Regions from separate parts of the Desulfitobacterium sp. LBE genome, predicted to be linked through region 1. Evidence: riboswitches for the same ligand, from Rfam matches in the RefSeq annotation. Region 1 holds a riboswitch; each other region holds the start of a gene.
The links. Region 1 has a riboswitch for cyclic di-AMP ahead of DESLBE_RS01485 (C40 family peptidase). Riboswitches for the same ligand answer to the same signal wherever they lie in the genome.

Region 1 (7,835 bases):
ATAGCCCAGGGCCTCTGCCTGCAAATCAATTTTGGCCAGAACAGGGACCAGTACATTAAAATTCATGGCGATAGTGCTCAAAAAACCCATCATCATCATGACGATCAGAATGGAGGGAGTTTTTCTTATATAGCTTAAACCATTGAGGATATCTTTCCTCAAGGTTTCTTTTTTAGGAGTGAGCTTTTCCTGATGAGGAATGGCAGGAGCAAAAATTAAAATTGCCAGAACACCAATAAAGCTCAAGCCATTAATCAAGAAACACCACATGGGTCCCCAGATTCCCATAATCACTCCGGCTATGGCAGGGCCAACTAAACGGGCACCATTAAAGATCGCCGAATTGAGGGCGATGGCATTGGCTAAATGCTCTCTTCCTACCAATTCAATAATAAAGGATTGGCGGGTGGGGACATCTACAGTGTTGGTCACACCCAGAATGAAGGCCATCACTAGAAGCATCCAATAGCGAAGGGAATCCGAACCTACTAAAAAAGCTAAGGCAAAGGCTAGGATCATCATCACAGTCTGGGTGGCAATCAATACTTTGCGTTTCGGCAAGTGATCGATCCAAGCTCCGGCTTGCAGAGAGAACAGCATGGTCGGTACAAACTGCATAGCGGCCACCAACCCGAGCAAAAACGGCGAATTTGTCAACTGCAGGACCAACCAGGCCTGGCCGATATTTTGGGTCCATGTCCCAATAAGCGAAATAATCTGTCCACCCCAAAACCACCGAAACGGGGAATGACTGAGTGCTGGAAAAGCCCGGTATAAAGAATTATTCTTATGTAAGCTTGCCATGTCGAACCTCGGTTATCCTTAATTATATTTCAATCAAATAAAAGCATCGCCACAGATGCCCAAGGAGCCTTTTCAGAAAAGATATCTTTAACAAAAATTATAACATAATTTAAGGTGATACAGAAAACAATAACATTTAACTAACAAGGAGAACCCGACTTCGCCGTACTTTAAACCCTTGCTTGCAAATGAGGCGAAGCCGCTGGTTGTACTTATACTTGCTGACAGTGAGAAAAAGGCGTAGCTTTTGGCCCGCCTTGGAGGGAAATCTAGTGATAATATCTGCCTATGGACTGTTGTTTTTTAATCGCTTTACGCACTTCATTGGCGACCTTCCAGGTTTCTTGATATTGGGGAGTGATTAAGCTTAATTTTCCCGTATGTTTATCGATCAGGATATCGACTCCGGGCTTTCTTCCCTCTGTCGCTTCACCGGGATGCAAAATATCAATCCCTATTTTGTTTTCATCATATTCCGGAGGGATTAAATAGTTAAGCACCTCTTCAGTGGCATCGATCAGCTCTATTACTTGTTCTTGAGGATATCCCTCTCTAAGTAAAATATCCCTTACTTGAGAAAGAGGGTGATCGAGAGTAAGCAGCATCTGGGCCCGTTGTACCAAATTATAGTCGATTTCCACGACGCCACCTCTTTTCATTTTTCTTTACAATTTCATTTTCCCCTTCAGATCAGTTTGAAATACGAACTACTTCTTGTCGAACTTGGTGAAGATGACCATTTCCATCAAAATTTAATTTTGGAGGTTTGCATGAACAAATTTTTATCGCTACCGGCCGTTATCGCCGCTATTTCCGGCATTACAATGGCCATTCAAGGCACTTTGAATTCTCAACTTTATCAAAAAACTTCGATTTTAGCCGCCACTTTGGTTGTACATATCATTGGAACCGTGATTGCACTGATTGCCGTAATGGTCGCCAGAGTCCCCCTCTTAGAGTATAATTGGTTATCTATTCCCTGGTATCTTTATCTTGGCGGAGTTCTTAGTGTAGTGATTGTCGGCTTGGTCGCCCTAAGCATTCCCAAGATTGGCGTATGCAATGCGACCACAGCGATCATCATCGGCCAGGTAGGAGCCGCACTCATCATCGATCATCTGGGGCTTTTCGGCGCCGAACGTCTCGCCTGGAATCCTTGGCAACTCCTTGGGTTATTGTTCTTTGCCGCCGGCGCAAAGCTCCTCTTTAGTTAAGCCACCCTTTAAATAATCCACCCTATGGCGTCGCCAGGCTCTCATCCTGCTTTCGCCCGTGTCTCAATAGCTGCCATATTGGTAACGATCTGGTAGATTTCATTGGTTACGGTAAACTTCCGGATCTGACCGTTGGCAGCTAAAATGAGCGTATTTTTTCCTTCTCCTGTTTGATCACGTTCAATTAAGCGCAAAAGAAAAGCATACCCCTCGCTGGTCACAGAAAACTGTTTAAAATCTCCATCTGCCACAAAAAGCACCCAATAGCCGGTGGCGACCTCATTGCCGAGATAAAGGGATGTGGGCGAAGAACCATAGGTATTCCCCGCCGAATAGAGATAGTTGGAGGTTGTATTCGTGTAAGGATCTATGGAATAGGGATCATCCGCAACATATCCGTCATAACCGGGATCATAGGTTCCGACGGTTGTATCCGCCAATTTGCTCACGGGATCGGTAAGGCGTGAATAAACATCACTGAAAAAATTGGGAAAAAGAATAAACGCTCCTACGCCAATAATGAGTACCCAAAAGGCCAAAGCCTGTATATCCTGCCATAGTTCATTCCGCGGAGGCCGCCCCCAAGAATTCGGCATATGTACCCCTCCTTTTCTTATCCATGACCTTATCACTACTAATTATACGAACGAACAAGGTCCGATATGTTTGTCCCCGAGGGGGATGGGTCATTAAAGTTAGCTTGCATTACCGGCCATCTCCGACTAGAATAATACCGAGGTGTTCAATATGGAGATACTTCGGGAAAAACTTAGCTTACTGCCGGATAAACCGGGTGTCTATCTGATGAAAGATGCATCCGGCCAAATTATCTATGTAGGAAAAGCGAAGGTTCTCAAAAACAGAGTCCGCTCCTACTTTACGGGATCCCATAATGGCAAAACCCAGCTGATGATCAGCCTGATTGCGGATTTTGAAACGATAATTACCGATTCCGAGGTAGAGGCATTACTCCTAGAGTGCAATCTGATTAAAAAACATAACCCCAAATATAATATTTTATTGCGGGATGATAAAACTTATCCTTTTATAACCATTACCGATGAAGCACATCCGCGGATTCTCGTAACACGACAAGTCAAAAAAGGGGCGGGAAAATACTATGGTCCCTACCCTAATGCTACAGCGGCTAAAGAAGCGGCCCGACTGCTCAACCGCCTCTTCCCTTTTCGCAAATGCCGGCAGATCCCCAACAAACCCTGTCTCTATTACCATCTTGGGCAATGCTTAGGCCCCTGTCAGGTAGACGTCCCCAAAGAAGCCTATGACAAAATCCGTAAAGAAGCGGCCGCTTTCCTTAAAGGAGACCAGGGAGCCATTCTTAAAGCCCTGGAGAAAAAAATGAAAGAGGCCTCGGAAAATCTGGAATTCGAAAGAGCCAAAGAATACCGGGACCTGATGGAGGATCTCAAAAAAGTTGGGGAAAAGCAGAACATCACCTTAAACGACTTCGTCGATCGGGATGTGGTGGGCTATGCCTATACTCAAGATCAACTTTGTATTCAGATCTTTTATTTGCGCCAGGGCAAACTGCTCTCCCGGGATAATTTCATTTTCCCTTATTACGAGGAACCGGAAGAAGCTTTTGTCTCTTTTCTGGCTCAGTTCTACACAGAGAGTTCTGCTCTTCCTCAAGAAATCCTCCTCCCTCCCCTGGATATCAGTGTGTTAACAAAGCTCTTCCCCATGGTCGTGCCGCAAAAAGGTCAAAAGCGGGATCTGGTGCAAATGGCCATGGAAAATGCTCAAACCACTTTACACGAACAGATTTCCATCGAAATACGGAACTTGACGGAATGCACCCAAGCTTTGGCGGAAATCGGCAACGCCTTAGGCATCCCTTCCCTCCGTACCATCGAGTCCTTTGATATTTCCAATATTGCCGGTACCCATAGTGTAGCAGGAATGATTCAGTTTCTTGATGGCAAACCTAATCGTAGTCAGTATCGCAAATTCAAGATTCAACCCATGCCGAATATGGATGATACGGCCTCCATGCACCAGGTGATTGAGCGCCGTTATGCCCGACTCCAGCAAGAAAACCTGCCGCTCCCGGATCTGATCCTGGTGGATGGAGGCAAGGGACAGATCCATGCCGCCCTGGCTGCTCTCCACAGCTTAAACGCTGCGATTCCTGTTGCCGGCATGGTCAAAAACGACAAGCACCAGACTTCGGCGTTAATCGACGCTATGGACCGCATTCACTCCTTGGATCGCCGTTCCGCCGGTTTTCGCTTGCTGGAACGGATTCAAAACGAGGTCCATCGCTTCGCTATTACCTTTCATAGACAGCAAAGGGCTAAAAGCATGACCCTTTCTGAATTGGACGGCATAGCAGGGGTCGGTCCCAAGCGCAGACAACAGCTCCTTAAGTTTTTTAAATCCATAGATAGTATCCGCCAGGCCACCCTTGAGGAACTGCAGCAATCCGGCCTTCCTGCCCCGGCAGCTGCGGCGGTCTATCAACATTTCAACTCTCATAAGGAGGAAAACCATGATTCTTAATTACCGTGTTGAACTCTGCCGCCAATGCTATTATAAGCGGATGAAACAATGTGCCAAGACGGACCTCTATATCCACAACCGGACATTGGCGGAGCCCGGCGGGGAATGCAAGAGCTATCTGCCGGTGCCCTGGCTGCCTTATTGACGATTAAAGCCAAATTACCAACCGGTTGGTAATTTGCTTCCGATCCGAAAAGATGGTCATAGCCTAATTTAGCAGACGGAAACAGAGCTGGGAGAGCTAAAAAGGAGTATCACTCACTGCTTTAAAAAAGCAATGAGGCGATACTCCTTCAGTATATTCCCCATTATGTTCCTTTGTCCCTATTGACAAGCCTATGAATTAGAAAACTCTCCTGGCCCCAAGGTAACGACCAGCATAATAACTGTCCGATAAGCCGGTGATCTTAATACCGCTTCTGGCGGCATGAATAAAGTTCTCTTCTCCTATATAGATTCCCACGTGGGACGCTCCGCTATCGTAAGTGGCGAAGAAGACCAAATCACCGATCTGAAGCTCGTCTTTGCTGACTGCTGTTCCTATTCCATATTGGGCATATGAGGTTCGGGGCAAGTCAATTCCTGAACCTTTAAATACATATTGAGTAAAACCGGAGCAATCAAAGCCATTCGTAGTCGTCCCGCCAAACACATAGGGGGTACCGATCAGCTTTTGGGCATTGTCGCTGATTTCTTCGACTTTGGAACTACCGCCACGGGAGATCTCCTGAACAGGAGCAGCCGCAGCTTGTCGCAAAGCCCGCTCTTGGGAAAGCTTTTCGATGTCCATCGCTGCCATCGTTTCTTCAGGGGTAGACACGATATCTTCCTGAGCCTCTTCTGTAAATTGCTGTGATTCCCTCTGACTATCCGTATCGGCAGCTACAGATACCGAAGCGTAAGCTAAGGCCATTGCTGCTGCTTCAGGTTGCCGGATCACATCCTTTTTTTCTGCTTGAACCTCAGGGGAGAGTACCGTATCGGCAACAGTTTGAGTTTGAGCCTGCTGAGTCTGAAACAATGAAGCGTTCCTTAAGAGAATAGATTCGGAGCTTGTCACAGGTACTGCGGCACTTCCAGGCCCATAGATGCCCGGGAGGCTGCTTACCAATAAGGTGCCGGATAACACCACACTGGCCACCCATCCCCTTTTAGAGGAAGAGTCCATGAATTTTCCACCTTTCGTCGCTTACGAGGTTAGTTGACGGATTCGGGCAAAAAGGTGCAAGCCCTACGCATGACTGCGATTCACCCCAAAAGATTATCCCCCGTTCCAGACACACGGTCCGGATTCAGCCCACATTTCTTATGCATTGTAGTATTCGCGAAAAATGCCTTTAATCCTTCACACAATTAATTATAAAAGTGATATATTTTGGAAATTTATTCTATTAATATCAGACTATTCACTCATTGGCTTTCTGTGCCTAAAGAAAGTAAGATAAAAGTAAAAACACCTCTCTCACGAGAGGTGCTGCTCTTTGAACCTTAGGACACCAACGAATAAATATTGCGCCATAGGTCAAGTAGGTTTTCCCACTGAGCTCCTGCAGTTTCCTGACAGGCGGTTTCCCTTTTCCCTCAGCCCAGAATGTCACCATTTCCAGCACTTGATCGCCACTAAGAACGCACTTTAATCCTCGTTGGTTTTCGCTCTAGAAGTTTTCCTTCACGCTCCGTGACGGTCTAGCCTCTTTTGCAGAAAAGAATTTCAGGCAAACTTAAGCTCATCGGCCAATGAACTTAAAGTTCCTTCAGCCCTCCCAACTTCTCCACCTCAAGGCAGGCTACACTGCACTAAGTTCCTTCCTAATGCAGGTTCATACCCCAAGCCGTAACCAAAAGCAGCCACGAACTTAGGCCTCCACGGAAGAGGGTATCGCCCGCATGCCATTGCAGATCCCCCTCATCCTTAACTCCCAGCAGCAACCCTCGACTGGGCGTCGAAAGCCACCACCAGGAACTTCATCGGTATGCCCTTAGCGGATTCTTAGGCCCGCCTTCGACAGTCATTTTACGCACTAGAATAGCGCACCCTAGTTCAAAGAAGATTACATCGCTTATTGTACACCGAAACGAACAATTTTTAAAACGACCTTTGCCTATTCATATTCTCGATTGCCTTTGATAATGAATGAAAAAAAGCAACAAATTCAAAAAAGAGAGCTTTGCGCTCTCTTTTTGGCTTATTAAAACAATACCGGCAAAATCAATGGTGTTTATCAAACTGATTTGGCTTCAGATGCGGGTTTTCCGTCAGAAAAGATTTTTCGCAGCATCACTTCGATACTTCCGGGCAAATCCCGTGCCGCTTGTTGAATCTGAACAGACCGCCAGTGGATTTCCTCCAATAAAACCTGAGTTCGCGGTGCGGAAATATAGGCTTGAGGCTGTTCCGGAGCAAACAAGCCTTTAGCTGCCATAAGTAAAATGAAGATGATTAAAATACGTCCCAACCAGCGCAATGGATATACTTCCTTTCCTCAAAAAAGATATATCCATAGTTTAACCAGCTTAGCCTTTTTTAAGCCTCATTTTCTCCAACTCAGACCAAAAATTCTCAGAATACAAAAAGAGCGGTTCAAAAAGCGCCCGTGCGGTTTGGGTGTGGATATGCTCATGGTAGTGACGAATCCTTTCACGGTAAAAGGATTCACAGGAATCCGGCCCAAAAAAAGGTTTTCCTTCTTTCCCCAACCAGACAAAAAGCCTGGCAATCCCCATAGGACCTACAAAATCCAATTTATCGGCATCATAAAGAATCTTTGCTTCCAACGTTTCCGGTTCATAGCCTTCCCGTGAGTGGGAAAGGACAGCTGCTTTAACAGCTTCAATAGTGTCTTCCGGGTATCCGCATTTATGCAGGATGCCACCGGCCAAGGCCGCACCGCTCTCAGCATGGGTTTTCGATAGGGTTCCGGAGCGGCCAATATCATGAAGAATAGCTGCCAGCTCCACAATCAATAGATCGGCACCCTCCTGTATCCCAATCTGCTTGCCCCATGCTCTGACCCGGAGAGCATGTTCCAGATCATGAGCCTGATCTTTACGGCCATAAATTCCCTGCACAGCGTTAATTACCTGGCTTAGAGGGTCTTGATTCGTTTCCGGCAAGGCAATCCCTCCGATCGGAATTTGCGAACAAAATCTTTTCAAAATGATCGATACTGCTTTGGGAAAGGTTTTTACCATAGCGTACCGTAAGCATATTGGCCGGATGGGAACATATCTCCTCATCATCCGTCTCCCTTATGTGCAAACCTGCGCTTGACATAAGACGATCCATCACTTCAC
Region 2 (7,835 bases), 470 kb from region 1:
CACTCCCGCATTGTTTTATGGAGCCGTTAACCGGATTTGAACCGGTGACCTCATCCTTACCAAGGATGCGCTCTACCAACTGAGCTATAACGGCATCGAGGATCTCTTCTGATTTAAATGGTGCGCTCGAAGGGATTCGAACCCCTGGCCTTCTGATTCGTAGTCAGACGCTCTATCCAGCTGAGCTACGAGCGCATTGTTTGGAGCGGGTGACGAGATTCGAACTCGCGACTTTCACCTTGGCAAGGTGACACTCTACCACTGAGTTACACCCGCATGTCCCTGACATGCTCTAAAGAAAATGGTGAGCCATCCGCGACTCGAACGCGGGACACCCTGATTAAAAGTCAGGTGCTCTACCGACTGAGCTAATGGCTCATAAATGGCAGGGATGGCAGGATTCGAACCTACGAATGCCAGAGTCAAAGTCTGGTGCCTTACCGCTTGGCGACATCCCTATTTTCTATTTAAATCAACTGCTGCTGATTTAAAGCTTGGTTGCGGAGGCCGGATTTGAACCGACGACCTTCGGGTTATGAGCCCGACGAGCTACCACTGCTCCACTCCGCGATGTTTAGTGGTGGGTAGAGATGGATTCGAACCACCGTACCTTTCGGAACAGATTTACAGTCTGCCGCCTTTAACCACTCGGCCATCTACCCACAATGTGTTGCGCTATAAAGTTGAAATGGCGACCCCGATCGGACTTGAACCGACGATCTCCTGCGTGACAGGCAGGCATGTTAACCACTACACCACGGGGCCGGATTTTGGTGGGCGATGACAGGATCGAACTGCCGACATCCTGCTTGTAAGGCAGGCGCTCTCCCAGCTGAGCTAATCGCCCGGATTTTGGTGACCCATACGGGATTCGAACCCGTGTTACCGCCGTGAAAGGGCGGTGTCTTAGGCCGCTTGACCAATGGGCCGCTAGCGCAATAACTATATTACATGGACTAGCTTTACTTGTCAAATACTTTTTTCTATTTAGTAGAATAGGCATATTTTAGGAGAACTATGCGCTTAAATTCCTACAATATCTGGTTATATATCCCTGTTTCTAGTTATTTATACCGCACTTTGACAGGAAAGCACCAGATCTCTGATCCATTTCGTTCCAAAGTTTTTGCCCAGAGAAGGTTAACTCAAAAGGTTTCACTTTGAGAATAACCTGCCCCAGTCACAAATACTTAAGGTATGCGTATTCTATCTCAAGACACTCACAGTCTATCTGATGGGAGGAATTATTGGGATGCAGTTTTTAAGCGTACCACCCGGCCAGCATCGATTGCCAGGACTTCCCTATGCTTATAACGCCTTAGAGCCGGTGATTAGTGCTCATGTCCTGAATCTACATTACAACCAGCATCACAAAAGTTATGTTGAAGGATTAAACAAAGCCGAGCTGGCTTTAGTCGATGCCCGGCAGCGGCAGGATTTCTCTTTGGTAAAGCACTGGGAACGGGAATTAGCTTTTCATGGCTCAGGGCACATTCTCCATAGCCTTTATTGGACATCCATGGCCCCCTCAGGAATGGGCCAGGGTACCCCCGGCCCCCATACCCTCACCCATATGGTCAATTACTTTGGGAGTTTCCATAGCTTTAAAGAACAATTCACTTCCGCCGCCAACCAAGTGGAAGCCTCCGGCTGGGCATTGCTCGTATGGCAGCCGGCCTGGTGCAGGTTAGAGATCCTTACCATCGAGAAGCATCAAAACCTATACCAGGCCGGCGGAATCCCCATCCTGGTCATCGACTCCTGGGAACATGCCTATTATCTTGATTATCAAAACCGGCGCGGCGACTATGTCAACAACTGGTGGCATATCGTCAATTGGTATGGGGTGGAAAGACGTCTTGAGCATGCCATGCAATTGCTGTTCCCGATGGCGTTAATCCCTTGAACTCCCCTGTCTTGTCAACAGAATCACTGTGGTGATGATCAAGGCAAACCCGACCATATCGATCCAGACAAAGGCTGTATTCAACCAAAAAGCGGAGAATAAAGCGGCCGACACGGGCTCTACGCTGGCGATCATACTGGCCTTTACCGGCCCGATATCACTAACCCCCTGTAAATACAGGGTAAAGGACACCACCGTTCCGATGACGATGATCGCCAGCATCCCCCAAAACACCTGCCAATCCAGGGAGACGGGAATCTGCCAGGGCCGGATAACCACAAGCAAAATCGACCCGCCCATCAACATACCACAGCCTGTAACGACGATGCTCCCCCATTTGTTAATAATTTTCCCTGGAATTATGGTGTACAGCATCAATCCCAAAGCGGCCATCAGGCCCCAGAAAAGGCCTTGGGCCGATATGACCAGGTTGCTGACATTGCCATGGGTGGCCAATAAAAAGGTGCCGGTTACAGCTAAAGCAATCGCCACCCCTTCAGTCTTCGTGGGCAGCCGCCTGTCCATTCCGCAAACGAAAATCATAATTAGTAAGGGTCCCAAGTACTGCAGCACCGTTGCCGTTCCCGCATTGCTGTGGGATATGGCCAACAGATAAGTATATTGACAGGCGATCAGCCCAAATATACTAAAAACAATGAGGGTCCGGCGGTCCCTTTTATTGCTGAGCAACCCGACCATTTGCTCCTTGTATTTAAATAAAACCAAACAAAATAAGAGCAATCCTGCCGTAAGCATCCGTACCACGGTAACCCAATGAGGGTCGATGCCCTTCACCGAAAAAAGATATTGTCCGCAGGCACCGGAAAACCCCCAGCTAATCCCGCCGATAAGTGTCAGTATCGTCCCTCTGACAGCTTTGGTCCTGATATTTTGAGCCTTTTCTTCACCCTTTACAACTATAAGTTCATTCATTATTCTCTTTCAAGTACTTGCTTTCAATCGGGTACTTGCCTTTGCCCTTCACTTTTTTGATAATACGGCTCAATTCTAAACTGCAGGTTTGAGCCCAAGTGCAGATTTATCACTGAAAGAGGTCTCGTTCAACCTATAAACTTCACAAAACACTGCCGGGAGCGGGAGCCATCAAATTCACAAAAATAAACCCCTTGCCAACGGCCTAAAAGCAGCCGGCCATCCTTAACGATGACGGTCTGAGAGCTCCCCATAAGGCTGGCCTTCAAATGGGCTGCCGAATTTCCTTCCCCATGCCTATCCTGAGCCATATCCCAAGGGCAGAGCTCATCCAGCCGCCTCAGAAGATCACGGCAAACATCGGGATCAGCATTCTCATTGATCGTGATTCCCGCTGTAGTGTGAGGACAATAAATAATCGCCACCCCATCCTTGAACTGGAAATTTTGCAAAAAACCTTCTATTAAAGAAGTAATATCAATCCATTGATTCCTTTTTTGAGTCTGTAGATTCAGGGTATGGACCATGGCCTTCTCTCCCCCCTTCCCGTCTCACCACCCGGGTCATTTCCCGTTGATGTTTTTCGCAATAGATTTTCCAGGCGAATTTTTCAGGCCGGTTTAAACAATATCGGGCCATGCGCTCGTTGACAGCCTTTTGACAAATACTGCAGCGAATATCTCCATACTTGGGTCTGTACTGCATTCTTTCCCGGCGCTGACGGGCCGCATACTCATTGCGAAGGCCCAGATCGGTCAGATTGATTTTTTCGATCCTCTCCACGAGCTCAAGGATCTCCTCATCACTGAGCACCGCGGGCTGATTCTGGGCCAGCTGCATGATTGAAGCCGGCAGATCTATATCATAAAAGACCATACCCGAAAAGACTTTCAGGCTGCAACTCCGGTTAAAGGTCACATAGGAAAACACGGGAATAGTTTGATCAAGCCCCGCCAGCTCCTGCAGCATCTGAACCCGGACCTGGTTCTCCATGATCGGATTGGGAAAGGTCTTCACCCTCCAGGTAATCGCCTGATACCACTTGGGTTCCGTTTCTTCCCCTACGATCAGTCCCGACAAATTATTGGCTTCTAAAAGAAAAATTCCATAAGGGGAGATCAGAACATGATCAATCTGGTGGAAGCGTCCCTTGGTTCCTAACAGGAGATTGCTCAGCCGGCGAAAGCATCTTGGTAAATGGGCAAGCCCTACTTCAAGCTTATATTCCCCTATTTCATGTTTACGCTGTTTCTTGCTCCGCAAGGAGCCTCTTTCCTTTGCCGAGTTATAAGTATAATAATTGGTTCTATATTTCTTCCTTTGCCAAACCTCCTGAGCCGCTTCCGGTTCAGGAGATATTTTTTTTGTTGCTTTTTTTCGATTCCAAAAGAACAAAGCTATCCCCCTAGTCATCAATTGCTCCATTATTGGCTTACAGCATGCCACTATTTTACCATATTCCAAGGTGAATAACTAACTTCTGAATCCTTTCACCCCAAAATATGTAATGAATTTCCACGTATTTCATAAAGTATTAATGAAGGAACTTTAGAACTTGATGTCGAATCAGAATAAAAATACGTGCATTTATAATAAACGCCTAATCTGGGGTATCCTAGAGCGGGGGACTAAATTTCTGGGGTGAATCGCACCTCCTGTGCGTAGGGCTTACACTTTCGCCCGAATCCGTCAACTAACCCCGTAGGCTAAGAAAGGTGTCTGAGCATGCATTTTAAGGAAAGCTTGTCTCGATTCAAGGTTTCAGCGTCCGACCAAGTTCAAAAAATTGCAAAAAACGTTTCTTGGAAATCGCCTCGTGTTCTTGGCTCTTTAACAGTAACCCTTGTTCTGACCGGCAGCCTGGGATTTTATTTTCTAACGACGACCGCTGCGGCGGCGGTGATGATCAACGGCCAGCAAGTGGGCTATGTGGCAGATTCACAAAGCGGACAAACCCTTGTGGATACATTCCTCCAGGAAAAAGGGGAGCCCTATGGTGTCGTTGCCAAGACACGGGACCAGATCAACTACGAAAATGTCCGCATCAAAAACAGCGCCTATAAAGCTTCAGAAATCAAGGAAGAAAATTTAGCCAGCTCTTTGAATTATTATCTGGAAGGCTACAAAGTTCTGGCGAATGGAACACCCATAGCTTACTTACCCAGTAAAGAAGAGGCGGACAAATTACTTAAGCAATACGAAGAGTACTATTCCAAATCCAGTGATGAAAACAAAATCACTTCTGTCAGCTTTTTAGAAGACATAACTATTGAAAAGGTTTCCATTCAGCCCAGCCAAATGACTTCCCTGGAGCTGGCTTATGAACAGCTCATCGAAGGCCAGGTTACCACAAAAGAGTATACTGTAGAGGAAAAAGACTCCTGGTGGTTGATCGCCCGCAAAAATAATATGTTGACCGCCGAAGTTCTGGCGGGGAATCCCGGGGCAACTGAAGACACTGTGATCAAACCGGGAGATGTGCTCAAACTTGTCACTGTTGAACCTTATCTGACTGTCGTAAGCCAAGGTACATATTCCGGTCAGGAGATCATTCCTTATGACGTAGTCACTAAAACTGATTATAAACTTAACCCAGGCCAAACCAAAGTTGTCACCAAAGGCAGTAACGGTTCCAAAATCGTAACCTATTCTTATGAGCAGAGAAACGGTGTCGAGGTAGCCAAAAAAGTTCTCGATGAGAAGATCGTCGAGAAACCCGTTGATGAAGTCGTTGCTAAAGGTCCCAGCAAGCAAACAGTCAATGTAGCCTCTGCCACCTCCCGGGGCAGTGCCAATGGTTCTTCCCTTGTCGAGCGGGCTCTCAGCTTTCAAGGTACAAAATATGTTTTCGGAGGTACCAGTACCAGCGGTTTTGATTGCTCCGGCTTTACCAAGTACATCTATTCCGGGTCCGGGATCTCCCTTCCCCGAACATCCTTTGACCAATTCAATTCAGGCTCATCTGTGAGCAAAGATAATTTACAAGCGGGAGACTTGGTCTTCTTCAGCACCTATGCTTCCGGAGCCTCTCATGTAGGTATCTACATCGGTAACGGCAAGTTTGTTCATGCTGCCAATCCCGGAAGTGGGGTTAAGGTTTCCGGAGTAAGCGACAGCTTCTATGGCCCCCGCTATTTGGGAGCACGCCGCTACTAGTTGCCTAACCATTTAAATTGCTAAAAGCCAGGAGCTGTTCCGCTAGGACAAGCTCCTGGCTTAATTATTTGGGCTCCCAGGCCCTTCAGGCAGCCCTACAGAAGAAAAAACATCTCTAGTGAGGCTTTTTAGTAAAATAGAATATTCCGCCCACGGCCATAACCACTATAAAAAGGATTAGATAGTAGAGAACCGCCCAGCGGTGAGCATAAACAGCGGCAATGACCATAAAGATGCAGGCAAAGATGGCCAGGGTGGGCATAATAAACCGTTTAAAGCCGCCTAAGGATTGCTCCTTTACCATCATCATGATAAAGATGGGGATATACATAACGTACAGAGTGACAATGGGGAGCTCCGAGCTGTCAAAGCTAAAGGGGCCAAACCAAGACTCAGGCACCAAATTCGCACCGAAGAAGTAGAGCAGCCACCCTGCCGTAAATAACAGTCCCATGATGGCGGAGTTGGTGGGCATATTGGTGTTGGCATCAATATTTTTATAGATATGGGGCTGAGGACCAAGATCTCTGGCCGCCAGGGAGTAAAATCCCCGGGTACATCCCAGCATTAATCCGTTAAGGGTTCCCAAACAGGAGATGACCACAAAGACAAAGAGTACGGACCCGCCAAGATTAGAGAAGACTGTAGAAAAGGCAATCTTGGCTCCGGTTTCTCCCCCTTCCATGATCACACTGTTTTCCACGGCACCGGCAAGTCCGGTGTAGTATAAAATATAAATTAGAGCGACAAACATCGTGCCAAAGGTTAAGGCCCGAGGAAGATTCTTTTTGGCGTCTTTTAATTCCGCATTAATACTGGTGGCAATGATCCAGCCTTCATAAGCAAAAGCGGTGGCCACCACAGCGGTAAACAGAGGGTTGGCAGTTGACACATCAGCGATCACGCCGCTGGTAAAGTTCTTAACCAAGACACCGTTGCTTAACCCGGTGATGGTCCCCAGGATGGCCATTAAAATCAGGGGAATCAGCTTAATGATCGTGGTTGAAACCTGGAATTTTCCCGCCAATTTCGGGGACAAGGCATTAAGAGCATAGCTTCCCACCAAGTAAAAGCCGGCAATCGCCATCGCTTCCGCACCTACGATATCCCACCCCAGGAGAACACAGGTATAGCGGGCTGAGACCCAGGCCAATACGGAGGTAATAGCCGGATAATAAATCGTGGTCATAAACCAGCCCAGAATATAGGCATATCCCCGGCCCATGGTGGCTTCCGCGTAATCTACGACTCCATTGACCTTTTCATAACGTGTCGCCATCGTAGCAAACACATAGGCACACACAATCATGATCATACCGCCGATCACCCAGGCCAAAATGCCCAGGGGCAGATCCCCGCCGGTAGCCAGCAAGATTTTCTCCGCTTTAAAAAACACGCCGCTTCCGATAACAATTCCGATAACCATGGCAATCGCAGTGAATAAACCATACTTTTTCTGTAGCTCATAATCCATAAGCAGCACTCCTCCATAATGATGTCACAGCCACAACTTTAGCAAAGATATTGCCACAATTCAATAACAGGCACGATTATTTTTTTACTTTCCCTTCTCATCTCCCGGTATAACGGCAAAAGAAAATTTCCTTAATCTGCGCTCTCCCCCGCCGCTTTTAGTGTCTGCCATTTTATGAAGTGTTTCCCGGAGGGTCTGCGCTAATTCATCACACTCCTGATCGCTGAGATAAAGAGCATAACTTTGAAAATCAATTCGATCCTGAACCAGATCGTAATCCTTATTCTGTAAATACTTATCAAAATCCCGTAACAAAGTCATAGCAAAAGCGTAGAAATGCAGCGAGGGATCGTTTTTCAGCCGATA
Region 3 (7,835 bases), 2.5 Mb from region 1:
TGGCGAGTTTATCCAGATTCATCCTACGGCCATTCCGGGGGAGGATAAGCTGCGGCTTATGTCCGAGTCGGCCCGTGGCGAGGGCGGACGGGTCTGGACCTATAAAGAGGGTAAACCCTGGTATTTCCTGGAGGAGATGTATCCGGCCTACGGGAACCTGGTCCCTCGGGATATTGCCACCCGGGCTATCTACCATGTGGTCTTTGATTTGGGTCTGGGTGTCAACGGTGAGAACATGGTTTATCTGGATCTTTCCCATAAAGATCCTCATGAGCTTCAGATCAAATTAGGAGGAATTCTTGAGATCTATGAGAAATTCGTGGGCGATGATCCCAAGAAGGTTCCCATGCGGATTTTCCCGGCAGTTCACTATTCCATGGGCGGAATGTGGGTGGATTATGATCAAATGACCAATATTCCCGGTCTGTTTGCTGCCGGGGAATGTGAATATCAATACCATGGGGCCAATCGCTTAGGGGCCAATTCCCTGCTCTCGGCTATTTATGGCGGTATGATCGCCGGCCCTAAGTCCCTGGAGTACATCAAGAAAAATAAATCGGAAACCTCCAGCGGGGAGGAAGAAGCCTTTGTTCGTGAACGAAAGGCCCAGGAGGAGCTCTGGAACAGGATTCTCACTATGAAGGGTGAGGAAAATCCCTACCATATTTATAAGGAGTTGGGTGATGTCATGACCCAAAATGTCACCGTCATCCGCTATAATGACAAACTGGCCGGAACGGACCAGAAGATCCAGGAGCTTATGCAGCGTTGGCAGAAGATCCAGCTCATTGATGATGTCCAGTGGAGCAATCAGACGGCACTTTTTATCCGGCAGCTTTGGAATATGCTGGAGCTGGCCCGGGTCATTACCTTGGGGGCCCTTAACCGTAATGAAAGCCGGGGGGCCCATTATAAGCCCGATTATCCGGAGCGGGATGATGCGAACTGGCTGAAGACCACCATCGCCACCTACACGCCTGAGGGCCCGCAGTTCAGCTATGAAGCGGTGGATGTATCACTGATCACGCCCAGACCGCGGCGCTATGATGTAGAGAAATAGGGGGGATCGTCATGTCAGGGCAAAAAAGTGTCCGTTTAAAAATCCGTCGCCAAAATGCTCCGGACCAACCTGCTTTTTGGGAAGAGTTCGCGGTGGATTATAGTCCCAAGATGAATATTATTTCCTGCTTGATGGAGATTCAAAAGAATCCCGTCAATGTCCAAGGCAAAAAGACCAATCCCGTGGTTTGGGAATGCAACTGTCTTGAGGAGGTCTGTGGTGCCTGCACCATGAATATCAACGGTCAAGCCAGGCAGGCCTGCTCAGCCTTAGTGGATCAATTGGAGCAGCCTATTGTCCTGGAGCCTCTCCGGAAATTCCCCATCCTCCGGGATCTTATGGTGGATCGAACCATTATGTTCGAGAATTTAAAGAGGGTTCATGCCTGGATCGACATTGACGGAACCTACGATCTGGGTCCCGGACCCCGCATGGCTGAAGTAGAGCGAGTATGGGCGTATGAGCTTTCCAAGTGCATGACCTGTGGGTGCTGCATGGAATCCTGCCCCCAAGTCAATTCCCGTTCCCGGTTCATTGGACCGGCCGCCGTTTCCCAGGCCCTTCTCTTTAACACCCACCCTTCAGGAGCTATGCATAAGCATATTCGTCTATCCGCCCTCATGGGTGATGGAGGGATCACCGACTGCGGCAACGCCCAAAACTGCGTGCGGGCCTGTCCCAAGGAGATTCCTCTGACCACCAGTCTTGCCGATATGAACAGAGAGGTCAATAAATTCGCCTTGAAGCGATGGCTGAATACCTAAAAAGTCAAGATGCAAGAAAATTTTTTATTGCAATCTGACAACTTAGATGTTAACATAAAGTTGTAACAACTTATAACAAAATAAGAGTTGTCAGATTGCAAGCTGTTTGCAGTCAAGGCTGAATTTCCCAAAAAGGAAAACGGGGGAACCATATTGGGGGTGAATCATTGTTAAGGAGAGCAAACTCCTTAAAATGACGGAAAGGTATCATTCCGAACCCGGCAGCTAACCTCGTAAGCGTGTGAACCCGTTTTAGTGTTTTTATGCTAAATCAATAGCCAATGTTATGCGCTGCTTCTTCTTGGGCCTGTTCAGGCCCTTTTTCTATGCCTTTTTGCGGATTTCAGTGGAGAAAAAAAGGAGGACGTTTGAATGAAAAAGTTACCACTGCTCAAGACTCTGCTGGTGGGGGTGCTGGCCTTTAGTGTTTTTGCCTTGGGAGGCTGCGGCACCACCGAGACCAAAGGCGGAGATGGGATGAGTACATTAGAGAAGGCTAAGGAAAAAGGCTCCGTCACCGTTGGTTTTGCTAATGAGAAGCCCTATGCTTACAAAACTGCCGACGGAAAGCTCACCGGTGAAGCTGTAGAAATCGCCCGGGCCGTCTTAAAAGAGCTGGGGATCAATGACATGCAGGGGGAGCTTACGGAGTTTGCCTCTTTAATACCCGGCCTTCAGGCCAAACGTTTTGATATGGTTACCGCCGGAATGTTTATCACTCCTGAACGGGCCGAACAGGTGTCCTTCGCCAATCCCGAATACAGCATTGGGGAAGCTATTGCCGTCAAGAAGGGCAATCCTCTCGACCTGTATAGCTATGAAGATATCGCCAAGCATGGGACGGCTAAAGTCGCTGTACCCGGAGGAGCCATTGAGTATGACTACCTTGTGGCCAGCGGTGTCCCTAAAGACAGAATCGTGACTGTTCCGGATATGCCGGCGGCTTTGGCAGCTTTGCAAGCCGGGCGGGCAGACGTGATTACCGCTACCGGCCCTTCGATTCAGGCTACTTTGGATACTGCTAATGACCCCAATCTGGAGCGGGTCATGGATTTCACTCAGCCGGTGATTGACGGCGAAAGTGTCAGAGGTTATGGAGCAACTGCCTTCCGTCATGAAGACAGTGATTTCCGGGAAGCTTTCAATGCTGAATTGCAGAAGCTGAAAGAATCCGGTGAGCTGCTGAAGATCCTCGAATCCTTTGGTTTTACAGAGCAGGAGCTTCCGGGAGACACGACTGTGGAAGACATTATTAAGTAGGAAGTGAGAACCTTGGCTATTTTAGACCTCTTACCGGCCTTGTTAAAAGGGCTGGAAATAACTCTCATCATCACGCTTTTGGCCACTCTTCTCGCTTTGGTGCTGGCTTTCCTGGCTGGGTTCGGGCGCTTGTCCAAATATCCGCCGCTCCGCTTTCTGGCGGCGGTCTATGTCGAAGCCTTCCGGGGAACTTCTCTGCTTGTTCAGCTCTTCTGGATCTATTTTGCCCTGCCTATTTTAGGTATCAGCCTGCCCCCCTTGACAGCCGGTGTCTTGACCCTAGGTCTGAACTGCGGGGCCTATGGTTCCGAGGTGGTGCGCAGTGCCATCCTGGCTGTTCCCAAAGGGCAGACGGAGGCGGGGATTGCCTTGAATTTCAGCCCCTGGCAGCGCATGCGGCGCATTATCCTGCCCCAGGCTTTTGTCATGATGCTGCCGGGGTTTGGCAATCTGCAGATTGAGCTGCTGAAAAGCACCTCCCTGGTCTCCCTAATCACTTTAGCCGACTTGACTTATCAGGCATCCGTGCTCAATGCTTCCACTATGGAGACGACTTTAATTTACAGCTTGCTGCTTGTGATCTACTTCCTGATTGCCTGGCCTTTAACACGGGGGATCCGCTGGATAGAAAACAGGCTGACCGTAGGGAGGTACTAAGATGTGGAATTGGGATTTTGCCATTAAAATCTTCCCGGAGATATTTGCAGCACTGAAGATTACCGTGACCGCTACTTTTGCCGGATTCTTTCTGGCCTTGTTTTTAGGGATGTTCCTCACCATCGGCAGTCGCTCCTCCCTGAAACCTATCGCTTACGGCTCAAAAGGCTTTGTGGAGTTTATCCGCAGTACGCCTTTGCTGGTTCAGCTCTATTTTATTTTCTATGTGCTGCCCCAGGCCGGACTGTCTTTAAGCCCCCTCACTGCCGGGATCATAGGTTTAGGGATTCATTACAGCACCTATCTCTCCGAAGTCTATCGCTCAGGAATCGAAGCAGTACCCCAGGGACAGTGGGAAGCAGCGAAAGCTCTCAACTTCAGCCCCTGGCAAGTATGGTCCAAGATCATCATTCCTCAAGCGGTACCGCCGGTCATACCGGTGATGGGTAACTATTTGATCACCATGTTTAAAGAGACCCCTCTCCTTTCGGCCATTACCTTGGTGGAAATCTTGCAGACAGCTAAGATTATCGGCTCCCATTCCTTCCGTTATCTGGAAGGGTTCACTATTGTCGGATTTTTGTTCTTATTGTTGAGTTATCCCTGCTCGGTAATAATCCGCCGTTTGGAAATGAGGATGACGAAAAGCGTTCGCTAAGGAGGAATAGGATGAGTGCTCAATTGAAACTGTTAAAAAATACACCGGATGAAACGAAAAATCAGCAGACCGTGGCCGGAAAAAAAGTAAAACAACCTGTAGTGCACTACGAAAAAATCTCCAAAGCGTATGGAGACTTGCAGGTCTTAAAAGGGATTGACTTGGATATTGCGCCAGGAGAGAAAGTGGCCTTAATCGGACCCAGCGGCTCAGGAAAAACTACAATGGCCAGGCTGCTCATGACCCTGGAAGAGCCTACTTCCGGAGCCATCCAAGTGGATGGGGAGTCCTTGTGGCAGCAGAAGGTCAAGGGAAAAATGGTTAAAGCCAATGAAAAGCATCTTCATAAAATTCGCAACAAGATTGGTATGGTCTTTCAGCATTTTAACCTTTTTCCTCATATGACTATTTTGGGCAATGTGACAGCCGCTCCCATCCATGTGCTGGGGATGACCAAAGATGATGCTGAGGCCCAGGCCATTGCTATGCTGGAGAAAGTGGGACTGGGTGATAAGCTTCATGGCTATCCCGCCCAACTGTCCGGCGGGCAGAAACAACGGGTGGCTATCGCCAGGGCTCTGGTCATGCGTCCCAAAATCATGCTCTTTGATGAGCCGACCTCGGCTTTGGATCCGGAATTGGTGGGTGAAGTGCTGGAGGTTATCAAGGAAATTGCCCAGGAAGGGGAGATGGCGATGCTCCTCATCACCCACGAGATGGATTTCGCTAAGGATGTGGCGGACCGGGTAGTCTTCTTTGATGAAGGACACATTATCGAGGAAGGACCGCCCCGGGAGATCTTCCATAACCCCCAGAGCCCCCGCCTGCAAAACTTTTTAAGCCGCTTCCGGGGAAGGTAAATCACCTGGGGAAGTAAATCGATGAATCAAAAAACCAGGCCTATAAGCTCAGGCCTGGTTTTTGCATAGTTTCTTTTATACTATCTTGCGCCGGTAATCGCCGCGATGATTTTTTCCGGATCATCCAGTACGCTTACTGAAGGGCTGACCATAAAGTCTGCTACAGTAATTTTATCTCCTAAAGATTTATCCGCAACATCGACAGCCACATATTCCGGAATATCGGCACTGGGACCTGTCAGCTCCAATTCAGAAAAATAGGGCAGTACGATCAATTTTCTTTCACTGAGTGCTTCACTGCCGCCGAAGGTAATCGGAACTTTCATCTTCACAACCTGATCATCTTCCACCACTTGCATAGAGATATGAATGGTCTTTCCTGAAGTAATATCCTTTTGAATTTCTCCGACGAAGCACTGCTTGGTTTCGCCGGCAACCTGCACAGAGATTTTAGCTTTTTGAGAACGGCCCTGCAGGGCCTTGTTAAGCCTCTTCTCATCGAATTTCACACTGATGGAGTCCATACCTTTGCCGTAGATTACCCCCGGCACAAAACCTTTGCTTCGGACTTCCTTGGGTTTTTCTTTCCTTTCGACAGCCTGAATTGCAGTTTCGCTCATTTGTTTGACCCTCCATTCTTGTACTCTGCGCCGCCCGCAGAGTCGTTTGCTACGTTGTCAGAAAGTATAAACTTGCAAGTATATACTTTCTAAGCATAAGGGCAACCAAGGCCCTAATACTATTAACTCTATAGTTTTACCAGGGGGAAGTCAAAGCCCGGGAGTTCCCGCAATTTAAGGGTAAAGCAACTTACAACTCAAAAGGTAAGGAAAAGTTGTCTTTTCGTCCGAATGCTCTTTTAGCTGGAACCAACCCTGGATGATTTGAAAATTCTTTAAGGAATGCCTCTATCAAGGAATAATGCCAAGCCTCTTCTCCATAAGTTTTTTAAAGGGCGGATAACATCCGGCCCAAGGCATGGGAAGGGAGAAGAGCCATGAGGAGAATGAGAAGGGATGGGCTCAACTATCGCAGACGATGGAATAGAGGTTGGATGGTAGCGGCGCTGTTTGCGCTGGTGCTTATTGTGACAGGCAGCTTAGTATGGAAGTATAACCAAAAGGACGAAGAAATCTGGAGTTGGACCATCGGTAATCAGGTTGTCCTTATCGACGCCGGGCACGGCGGCGTTGACCCGGGGGCTGTAGGCAAAGTCAGCCTGGAAAAGGATATTACCTTAAATATTTCCAAGCATCTGCAACTCCTTGTTCAACAATCGGGGGGTAAGCCAGTCATGGTTCGGGAAGCCGACGTGGATCTGGGAACTTCTGAAGGCCTTGCCAGAAGAAAAAGGGAGGACCTGGCACAACGAATCCAGCTGGCTAAAGATTTCGAGGCCGATGTCTACTTAAGTATTCATGTGAACAGCTCCCCCAACCACTCCTTAACCGGCCCCCAAGTTTTTTATCATGAGGGTTTACCGGAGGGAAAACTTCTGGCTGAGGCCATACAAACGGAACTCAATAAACTGACCGGAACCAAGCGGGTGGCCAAAGCCGACCAGGAGTTGTTTATTCTCAAGAAGGCACCCCAAGCCGCAGTGACTGTGGAAGTCGGTTTCCTGTCCAATCCTCAGGAAGAGCAGAAATTAAATGAAACAGACTACCAACATCAACTGAGCGTAGCCATCTACCAAGGTCTCTCCGAATATTGCCGTAAACTGCAAAAGGAGGGAATCCCCATCGTGGATATAAATTAAGGTGAATGAACGACCTTGATCCAGTCTTTGCATAGTTCCAAACAAATAGTCCTTAGGATCACCCGAGGACTATTTGTTAGAGGACTATTTTAATTAGTGTATTATTATTTAATGTATAATGTAGCAATTGGGTAAAGCTTGTTGTATTGAGGATAAATCATAGTTACCAAGTGTTGCAGAGCCAATCTCAAGAAGAGTTAAATGTGTCAGCTGTTCTAAAGATTTTAAGTCATTTAGGGTACCCTGATAGTTAAGGCTTCTTAATTTTGGCAGCTCTTTTAAAGGCGATAGATCACCAAGCTGATCGGAATGGATGGTAAGAGAGGCCAGACCGGTTAAGTTTTCTATTCCGGATAAATCTTCGCAGCCTTTGCCGATGAATAAGTTTAAGATGTTTTTAACATCATTTTTATAAATCTCTGCTGTTGGCTTATAGATAAGCTCCCGGACTGCTTTTTCCAAAACGGGATCCTTAAAGGTCAGGGCTGTGTTATCAATGGAAGTATCTTCTGATCCAGGTTCTGGAGGCATATCGCCGATATTGATGGCTGTCTTTACACCGGTGGCTTTGTCTTCCAAGGAAACAAGAATCGTTTTATCTGAGTCGTGTACATTATAGGTTATCTTAAAATCCCTGTCTGATGGCTTTAAATCGATCATTGAATTGATAGATGAGCTTGCATGCAACTCTGAAGCAGGAATTTTTGGCGTTATATCTTTACCTTCTTTATTAAGTATTCGGTATTGCAAATAAGTAGTGATATTAGGGGATAATTTACCAGTGGGTAAAAAAGATATTTGAGCGATGTCAAGATCC
Region 4 (7,835 bases), 1.8 Mb from region 1:
CTGTACTTACTATGGATCAGAAGCGAAGTCTGATTCATGGAATATCCCAAGCAGCCTCTCAAGCAACAGGACTGCCAATGGCCTCCTTTACTGTTGTTCTCGATGAGCATGAGTACAGCAACTTTGGTATCGGGGGAGAAGTATTGGTTGAGTCTAATTTTTGGGCTAAGGTTAAAGAGATTAAAGACTAGGATGAGTATTTTCAATCTGGCGAAGCTATAAAGCTAGCGGAAATCCCCGCTAGCTTTATTTTGCTATTGAAAAAATTCCACTTTTAGAGGATGATTAATAAATAGGTCAAGAATCAGAAAAGTAGGTGAAACGATGGAGAGGATGGAAAAAATCTTACTGGAACGAAATTGGCAGGACTTAGAGAAGTTGGTTCTTCTCAGCAGTAAAAAAGCAATTCGCACCTTAGTAAACAGGATTTATATAAAGGATGGATTGGGTTTATGGCGTGCAGTAGAAGCGCTGGGGGTAGCTTCCGCTTTGGCGGAGGAACAGAAGAAGGACTCTTCTGTGGAACTGGTACGCCGGTATTTTTGGTCTTTGAATGAGGAATCCGGCGGCAATGCTTGGAATGCCGCTGAGGCGATTGGCAGTATCATGGCCTCTAACCCTAAGAAGTGCGGTCACTTTAACTGGATGCTTGCTAATCTTTTGGAAGATGAAAGCTTGCAGGAAGGGACTCTTTGGGGGTTGCTTAACCTCTCCATTAATGCTCCCGAAGTGGTGGATCCCTTGGTGGAGAGGGTGTATCCCTTTCTCGAAGCCCGGGATGTCAACCAAAGAGGGCTGGCGGTCTGGATTTTTTCTTTGATGAAAGCCTGTCCCTCAGCCAAGGAACGATGGGAAATTGAGGAGGAATTGCACAAAACACTTATTCAGGATCAAGAGATGGCTGAAATCTATTTGGAAGGGGAATATTACCACTTTCCGGTCTCTGAATTATTAGAAAAAGAAATATTTACTTTCTATGCCAGAGAATATAAGCAAGCAGATTTCACTTGGAATATCAGCGTGGCCAGCTCTCAGAAAGGCCTTTGTTGGGTAGGTTTAGGGACTCCGGAAGAAGAAGAAGGTGAAGTAAGAGCATGGGCGCGGAAGCATGTGCCTGGCTCATTGGTTATTCCTCGAGCTTTGCCTAATCAAAAGGTTATGGAGCAGTTGGAAGACTATTTTTCGGGTATCCGCCAAGAATTCAATCTTCCTTTGGACCCCAGGGGAACAGATTTTCAACTTAAAGTATGGGAAGAGCTGTGCAGAATACCTTATGGGGAAACCCGCAGTTATGGCGAGATTGCTCAAAATATTGGCAACCCTAAAGGCCAAAGGGCCGTGGGTTTGGCTAATAACAAGAATCCCATAGCTATCATCATACCCTGTCATCGGGTAGTAGGTAAGAAGGGGGATTTGGTGGGGTATGCCAGTGGTCTTGATCATAAAGTGCGGCTTCTCAACTGGGAAGCAGCCCATCGTCACCAATAAAGCTCTATAAGCGGCAGTTCAAAAAAGATAGTGGAGGTATTGAAGTGAGCGAGAAGAAATTGTTCCAGGGTATAGCCCATATTGGGATTAAAGCAATCGATATGGATCGGGCCGCCGCTTTTTATTCTGAGGTACTTGGCTTTGAACTCATCGAGCGGATTAAACCCGGGGATGTAGAGCTTATTTTCTTGAAATGCGGGGAAACTGTCATTGAGCTGATTGAAGTTAATGACCAAAGGAAATTCGGGGATGGCGTGGTCAATCATCTGGCACTGGGAGTAAAAGATATCTTTCAGGCGGTAGCCTGGTTGAAGGATCACCATGTAGAATGTATTGATGAAGAACCTCGTGAGATGGAAGGAGGACGCTATAATTTTTTCTTTAGAGGTCCCTCAGGTGAGAAACTGGAACTATTTCAGGGATAATCAGCAGCTCAGCCGAGGAAATGGGAGGCAATACCAAGTTGAGTTACGGTAGGCAAGAAAAATCAAACTTTAATTGGCAAAATGGGGATAAGCGTTATTACACTTTAAATCAACATTTGCGCCATTTTTTTGGTGACAAAGTGTTCAAGGTATCCCTTGATGCAGGATTTACTTGTCCTAATCGGGATGGCCGGGTTGGACAGGGAGGGTGTATTTATTGCAGCGCGAGAGGTTCCGGAGACTTTGCCGGTCAGGCAGAAAAATCTATTCATGAACAATTCTGTGAAATTAAGGAAGTCATGAACCGGAAATGGTCCAGTGCCAGATATCTGGCTTATTTTCAGGCTTATACCAATACCTATGCCCCACTGAAGCGCTTGCAGGAAGTCTATGAGCAAGCTTTGGCGGAGGAGGGTGTGGTGGGGCTGTCCATTGCCACCCGTCCGGATTGTTTGCCGGCTGAGGTGCTGGATTATTTGGAAGAGCTCAATCAACGAACGTATCTCTGGGTGGAGCTGGGCCTGCAAAGCATTCATGATCGGACTATGGAATGGGTGGGGAGAGGACATACTTTTGAGGATTTTCTTCAGGGTTTGGATAAGCTCCGCCGCAGAAACATACGGGTCTGTACCCATATGATTTATGGGCTGCCGGGGGAAACCCTGGAGGATATGTTCGGCTCAGCACAAACGTTAGCCAAACTCGATGTGCAGGGAGTTAAGCTGCATCTTTTGCATGTGCTGAAGGGGACACCTCTGGCTGATATCTACGAGCAGAGTCCTTTTCCCTTACTCTCTCAGGATGAGTATATCCATTTGATTTGCGATACACTGGAAATCCTGCCTGCGCAGACGGTTATTCACCGCTTGACTGGGGATGCCCCCCGCAAGGATTTGCTAGCCCCTCTTTGGAGCCTGAAAAAATGGGAAATTCTTAATGCCATTGACCGTGAACTGGAGAGAAGGGGAACCTGGCAAGGGAAAAAGGCGCAAAATAAAGCGGCTGACACCACCCATTCAATTTAAGGAAAGGGGGCCAGCCGTAAATCGCTTGGCAAGATAAATTTTTGACTTTGGATAAGGTTATTAGCCTTCTTCGAATGATTTGGCTTGACTCTGTAGATTTTGATTGTATTGATTGGCCGGATTGGCCCCACTCTTATTCCCTTGAGAAGGAGTTCTGAGGGCAGGCGCTAAAGAGAGATAGCGCTTTAGGCTGTCGGTATGGGTCTGGAGGATGGCCTGATAGACTGGGTCAGGGGTTAGTTTTTGTGAATTCATACCGATTCCTCCTTATATAGATAGTTAATGATTAGGATAATGCACAACCTTACCTTCCCAGGTTCTGATGACTGCTTCTTCATCGTTTAGGGAAATAAGGTACTGTGGTAAGATGGGGGTTTTGCCACCGCCTCCCGGGGCATTAATAATATAGGTCGGAATGGCCAAACCAGAGGTGTAGCCGCGCAAGTTTTCCATAATCCTTAACCCGTCCTGAATGCGGGGAATAAAGTGGCTCGTGCCTTTAACATTTTTGGCATGGAAAATATAGTAGGGGCGAACGCGAATTTTAAGAAGTTCTTGGTTAAGGCGTTTCATAATCTCTGGTTGGTCATTGATTCCTTTGAGAAGAACTGCTTGGTTGCCTAAGATGACTCCCGCTTTGATTAAGCGATCAGCAGCTTTCTTGGTCTCCTCGGTCACCTCTTGGGGATGATTGAATTGAGTATTGATATAAAGGGGTGGATATTTTTCAAGAATGGCGCAGAGCTCATCGGTAATGCGCATGGGCAGAGTGACAGGAACCCGGGTGCCAATACGTTTGATCTCCACATGCTTAATTTCATGCAATTCTCCCAATAACCAGTCCAGCATTTGATCGCTGAGAAGGAGAGCATCGCCACCGGTGACCAGCACATCCCGAATCTCTGGATTGGAGCGTATATAATCCAGGGCGGCCTCCAGGTTAGCACGGGTTTCATGGAGGTCAATTTCCCCGATATTCCGTCGGCGTTGGCAGTGCCTGCAATACATAGCACACAAATTGGTTACATTAATAATGAGGCGATCCGGGTAACGACGTGTGATGCAAGGCGCAGGGGATGTATACTCTTCTCCCATGGGATCTGCTTCTCCGGAATCGTCGAGGATCTCTTCCACAGAGGGGAGACTTTGCAGACGGATGGGATCCTGAGGATCATCTTTATCGATCAGGCTTAAATAATAGGGTGAAACAGCCCAACGGTAAGCCTTGCCCACCTCGTTGATTTCATGTCTTTGCTTGGGGGTCAGGGGAAGCAGGGTGCTCAAGTTTTCAGCATCCTGAATACGGTTTTTAAGCTGCCACTTCCAATCCTGCCAATGCTCCAGGTCAGCATCTAACTGATCCAGTATAAAGTCTCGGTTTTCATTAAATTCTTCGCTTAAGGCAAGGCCGCAGGGAATCGTTTCTTTGCGTTTGTTGTAGGATTGAACTTTTTGTTTTAATTCCAAAGCTCTTGCTTGTGAAGCCTGTCTTGGGTTAGGGGGTAGAAATTCTATTGCCATAGTGATTGCCCTCCTCTATTTGCAGATATAAAATAAGTCTTTAGAATCAAAAAAGAACCTCGCGGTTCCCAAGAAAAAGCATATTACATAATCAGGTGTTTACGCCTCATGTGCTTCAATGCTTACGAGGTTAGCTGACGGGTTCGAGCTGAAACATGCTCTACGTTTAAAACGATTCACCCCTAAATTGGTTCCCCCGTTTTCCCCTTGGGAAATTAAGCCCATATTAAGTTGCATAACTAACAACTTAATAGTATCATATGGGTTGGTAGCAGTCAATTGTATATTTTGTACATATGTTTATTTTGTATATGGGTTATCTTAGTAAGCATTTAAGTGTAAGAATTTGTAGTTCACTTAGTAGCAGAATTAAAGGTTAATGATAAGATGAATCAAGGAGAGGAATCCGATGGAATATAATGCACGTTATCAGGAAATTGCGATAGATATTGCTCATTCTATCGTTATGGGAGAATACCGGGAAGGGGAAAAAATTCATGGACGCTCTACTTTAGCGGGTCGTTATAATGTATCTCCGGAGACCATCCGGCGTTCCATTGCTATCCTCCAAACGATGGGTGTAGTCATGGTAAGCCAAGGGGTGGGGATTACGGTAGTCTCCAAAAGCATGGCCGAAAAATTTATGAGAGGTTTTGACCAGAAAGCAGAAATTCAGGTCTATTTTGATGAGCTGAAAAAGCTGATGGAACAAAGACGTGAGCTCGATCAGAAGATCGATGCCCATCTCACGAAAATCGTGAACTATACGGATCGTTTGGCCAGCCGTTGGATGGATGTGGCCGAAATTGAAGTTGCCAAAGGCTCCAGCGCCAAGGGAAAAACCTTAAGCGATTTAAAATTAAGGGAGAAAACAGGTTTAACGGTGGTGGCTGTGGTCAGAGGGGGAATCGAGCAATTTTCTCCGGGAGCGGAGTTTATCCTGGACGACGGAGATATCCTACTGGCGGTAGGCTCTGAACAAGGGAAAGAAAAACTTCAGGAAATCCTTCGCTAGAATACAGGAAGTGGATAGCCATCTGTCGAAACTCTCTATGAATTATAGAGGACATGAGGGATGATGGATGATCTTTGAAAGCATAGTCATACTCGGTGTGGAATTAATGCTGGTCTTAGTAACAGGCCAGATGAATCTGTTAATTTTATTTTTAATAGGCAATACATTTTTTCTTTTATATCACTTAAATCTGGAATATAAAAAAACTGCCCGGCAGGCTACAGAGCGAAACGCGGAGCTTAGCTTCAAAATAGCCAACCAGACTCTTCCTTACCTGCGCCGGGGGCTTAATGAACAAAACGCAGAGTACATCGCTAAAATCATTCAAGAGATTGGCCAAGTGGCGGCTGTTTCAATCACAGATTGTGAAAAGCAGCTGGCCTACTTGGGCGTGGGCTGCGATCAGCATCATCCGGGAGATAAAATTCTTACCCGGGCGACACGGGATGTGATCCAATCCGGAGTTTATAAGATAGTACGAACTCAAAAAGAATTGAATTGTCCCAGACAGAACACCTGTGATTGTCCTCTGGCGGCGGCTGTTATCGTACCTCTGAAGTGTCAGGGTGAAGTAGTGGGAACCATGAAATTGTATGAAACCAAGGTTGGACAGCTCTCATCGGATCTGATTCGCTTAGCTATTGGGATGGCTGATCTACTGGGGATTCAAATTGAACTAGCAGAACTTGATCACCAGGCGAAACTGGCTGCGGAAGCACAACTGAATGCCTTGCAAGCTCAAATCAATCCCCATTTCTTTTTCAATGTTCTCAATACTATTATTGCCACCAGCCGCACCAGCCCCAATCGTTCACGACGATTGTTGATTCATCTTGCGGAATTTTTCCGCAAGGCGCTCAAATCCCATGGAAGTTTGATTACTTTGCGGGAGGAAATGAGCTTTGTTAAGACTTACTTAATTCTCGAAAAAGCTCGCTTTGGGCGTAAGCTTCATTTTAAAAGTGAGATTCCCGAAGAGCTCATGGATGCCTTGGTTCCGCGCTTAAGCGTTCAGCCCCTCGTGGAAAACGCCGTCAAGCATGGGATTACGGAGAAAATCGGCAATGGAGTCGTCTCTGTGAAAGTGGAGCAAAAAGGCCAGGAGCTGTATATTACTGTGGCTGATGATGGAGTCGGCATACAGCCGGAACGTCTCCAGGAAGTGTTAAAACCCGGTGTTGGTTCAGGTAATGGAGTGGGTATGGCTAATGTTCATGAACGCTTAATTGGCCACTATGGCAAAGAGTATGGTTTACAGATTAAGAGTCAACCCAATATCAGCACGACTGTAACCATGCATTTGCCCTTAACCACTATGGAAGATGAGGATATGTTGGAAAAGTTGTAGGGATTTTTAGGGAGGCATATTATGATCCCAGGAGTGGATATTGTAGAAATTCAGCGCTTTGCTAAAGCTTGTGAGCGAACACCAAAGCTTCGGGAGCGTTTGTTTACCGAACGTGAAATTGAGAAGTTGCAGCATAAGGCAGTATCCAGCTGGGCGGCGCGTTTTGCAGGTAAAGAAGCGGTCCTTAAAGCTTTAGGGACAGGACTAAGAGGCCTTTCCTGGCATGATATTGAGATCCTCAGCAATGATTTGGGGGAACCTGCTGTATTCCTTACGGAAAAGGCTGAGATAGTGCTGCATAGACGGGGGGGAACCCAGATCCGCATAAGCCTTTCCCACGAGAAAGAGTACGCTGTAGGAATGGCCATACTTTTTTAGCACTGTCAGAAAGTATAAGCTTGCGCTATATACTTTCTAAGCATAAGTGCAACCAGCGACTTCGCCTCATTTACGAGCATGCGTTTAAAGCACGGCGAAGCAACAAGTTATCATGAACGAGGCACCCCTTTCGTAAATCGTAGGTTGTTTTGGTACAAACTAGTATGGCCGAACCAAAACAGAGCTACATACGAAAGGGGAGCCATACTATGAAGGATGCCACAAAATACGTAGGATTAGACGTTTCAAAAGAAAAGATTGCTGTCGCTCTTGCTGACGAAGGTCGTGGAGCACCGCGTTATTGGGGAGTTGTTCTTAATACACCTGAAGCCGTAAGAACACTTTTTAAGAAACTAGGCGACTCCTCACAACTCAAGGTGTGCTATGAGGCTGGTCCAACGGGTTATTGGCTGTATCGTTTGCTGGTAAGTATGGACATTGAATGTGTTGTTGTGGCCCCGTCACTCATTCCAAAACGACCCGGGGAACGGGTCAAGACGGACCGTCGTGATGCCTTGCGTTTAGCCCAGCTTTTGCGTGCCGGAGAGTTGACCTCTGTTTATGTTCCAACTGAAGAGGATGAAGCGCTTCGTGACTTAGTCCGGGCTCGGGAAGATGCTAAAGAGGATCAACTC

Region 2: it holds a riboswitch for cyclic di-AMP, as region 1 does, so the genes downstream of both, DESLBE_RS03905 (NlpC/P60 family protein) here and DESLBE_RS01485 (C40 family peptidase) in region 1, are expected to answer to the same signal.
Region 3: it holds a riboswitch for cyclic di-AMP, as region 1 does, so the genes downstream of both, ehuB (ectoine/hydroxyectoine ABC transporter substrate-binding protein EhuB) here and DESLBE_RS01485 (C40 family peptidase) in region 1, are expected to answer to the same signal.
Region 4: it holds a riboswitch for cyclic di-AMP, as region 1 does, so the genes downstream of both, eam (glutamate 2,3-aminomutase) here and DESLBE_RS01485 (C40 family peptidase) in region 1, are expected to answer to the same signal.

Annotation. Positions count from the first base shown of each region.
Region 1 covers NZ_VLKD01000001.1:313,359-321,193, reverse strand. The annotation lists gene DESLBE_RS01510 (MFS transporter) at 1-804, opposite strand, end outside; gene DESLBE_RS01505 (hypothetical protein) at 1,074-1,445, opposite strand; gene DESLBE_RS01500 (DMT family transporter) at 1,575-2,018, shown strand; gene DESLBE_RS01495 (hypothetical protein) at 2,060-2,614, opposite strand; gene uvrC (excinuclease ABC subunit UvrC) at 2,766-4,541, shown strand; gene DESLBE_RS26435 (hypothetical protein) at 4,531-4,686, shown strand; gene DESLBE_RS01485 (C40 family peptidase) at 4,885-5,709, opposite strand; cyclic di-AMP (ydaO/yuaA leader) riboswitch at 5,713-5,849, opposite strand; gene DESLBE_RS01480 (hypothetical protein) at 6,764-7,006, opposite strand; gene DESLBE_RS01475 (HD domain-containing protein) at 7,056-7,655, opposite strand; gene DESLBE_RS01470 (GNAT family N-acetyltransferase) at 7,615-7,835, opposite strand, start outside.
Region 2 covers NZ_VLKD01000001.1:782,962-790,796, forward strand. The annotation lists tRNA gene DESLBE_RS03830 (tRNA-Leu) at 1-9, opposite strand, end outside; tRNA gene DESLBE_RS03835 (tRNA-Thr) at 19-94, opposite strand; tRNA gene DESLBE_RS03840 (tRNA-Arg) at 119-195, opposite strand; tRNA gene DESLBE_RS03845 (tRNA-Gly) at 202-276, opposite strand; tRNA gene DESLBE_RS03850 (tRNA-Lys) at 303-378, opposite strand; tRNA gene DESLBE_RS03855 (tRNA-Gln) at 384-458, opposite strand; tRNA gene DESLBE_RS03860 (tRNA-Met) at 496-570, opposite strand; tRNA gene DESLBE_RS03865 (tRNA-Tyr) at 579-662, opposite strand; tRNA gene DESLBE_RS03870 (tRNA-Asp) at 690-765, opposite strand; tRNA gene DESLBE_RS03875 (tRNA-Val) at 772-847, opposite strand; tRNA gene DESLBE_RS03880 (tRNA-Glu) at 854-929, opposite strand; gene DESLBE_RS03885 (superoxide dismutase) at 1,253-1,906, shown strand; gene DESLBE_RS03890 (DMT family transporter) at 1,895-2,839, opposite strand; gene DESLBE_RS03895 (secondary thiamine-phosphate synthase enzyme YjbQ) at 2,968-3,366, opposite strand; gene DESLBE_RS03900 (nuclease-related domain-containing protein) at 3,317-4,234, opposite strand; cyclic di-AMP (ydaO/yuaA leader) riboswitch at 4,427-4,562, shown strand; gene DESLBE_RS03905 (NlpC/P60 family protein) at 4,565-5,995, shown strand; gene DESLBE_RS03910 (APC family permease) at 6,111-7,469, opposite strand; gene DESLBE_RS03915 (helix-turn-helix domain-containing protein) at 7,554-7,835, opposite strand, start outside.
Region 3 covers NZ_VLKD01000001.1:2,770,691-2,778,525, reverse strand. The annotation lists gene sdhA (succinate dehydrogenase flavoprotein subunit) at 1-1,060, shown strand, start outside; gene sdhB (succinate dehydrogenase iron-sulfur subunit) at 1,072-1,824, shown strand; cyclic di-AMP (ydaO/yuaA leader) riboswitch at 1,931-2,079, shown strand; gene ehuB (ectoine/hydroxyectoine ABC transporter substrate-binding protein EhuB) at 2,197-3,084, shown strand; gene ehuC (ectoine/hydroxyectoine ABC transporter permease subunit EhuC) at 3,088-3,741, shown strand; gene ehuD (ectoine/hydroxyectoine ABC transporter permease subunit EhuD) at 3,743-4,399, shown strand; gene ehuA (ectoine/hydroxyectoine ABC transporter ATP-binding protein EhuA) at 4,411-5,259, shown strand; gene DESLBE_RS13205 (50S ribosomal protein L25) at 5,340-5,879, opposite strand; gene DESLBE_RS13200 (N-acetylmuramoyl-L-alanine amidase) at 6,257-7,018, shown strand; gene DESLBE_RS13195 (hypothetical protein) at 7,127-7,835, opposite strand, start outside.
Region 4 covers NZ_VLKD01000001.1:2,132,697-2,140,531, reverse strand. The annotation lists gene DESLBE_RS10170 (tautomerase family protein) at 1-191, shown strand, start outside; gene DESLBE_RS10165 (DVU0298 family protein) at 325-1,488, shown strand; gene DESLBE_RS10160 (VOC family protein) at 1,533-1,913, shown strand; gene DESLBE_RS10155 (TIGR01212 family radical SAM protein) at 1,934-2,938, shown strand; gene DESLBE_RS10150 (hypothetical protein) at 2,999-3,193, opposite strand; gene eam (glutamate 2,3-aminomutase) at 3,218-4,459, opposite strand; cyclic di-AMP (ydaO/yuaA leader) riboswitch at 4,564-4,691, opposite strand; gene DESLBE_RS10140 (TrkA C-terminal domain-containing protein) at 4,869-5,474, shown strand; gene DESLBE_RS10135 (histidine kinase) at 5,542-6,822, shown strand; gene DESLBE_RS10130 (holo-ACP synthase) at 6,844-7,200, shown strand; gene DESLBE_RS10125 (IS110 family transposase) at 7,410-7,835, shown strand, end outside.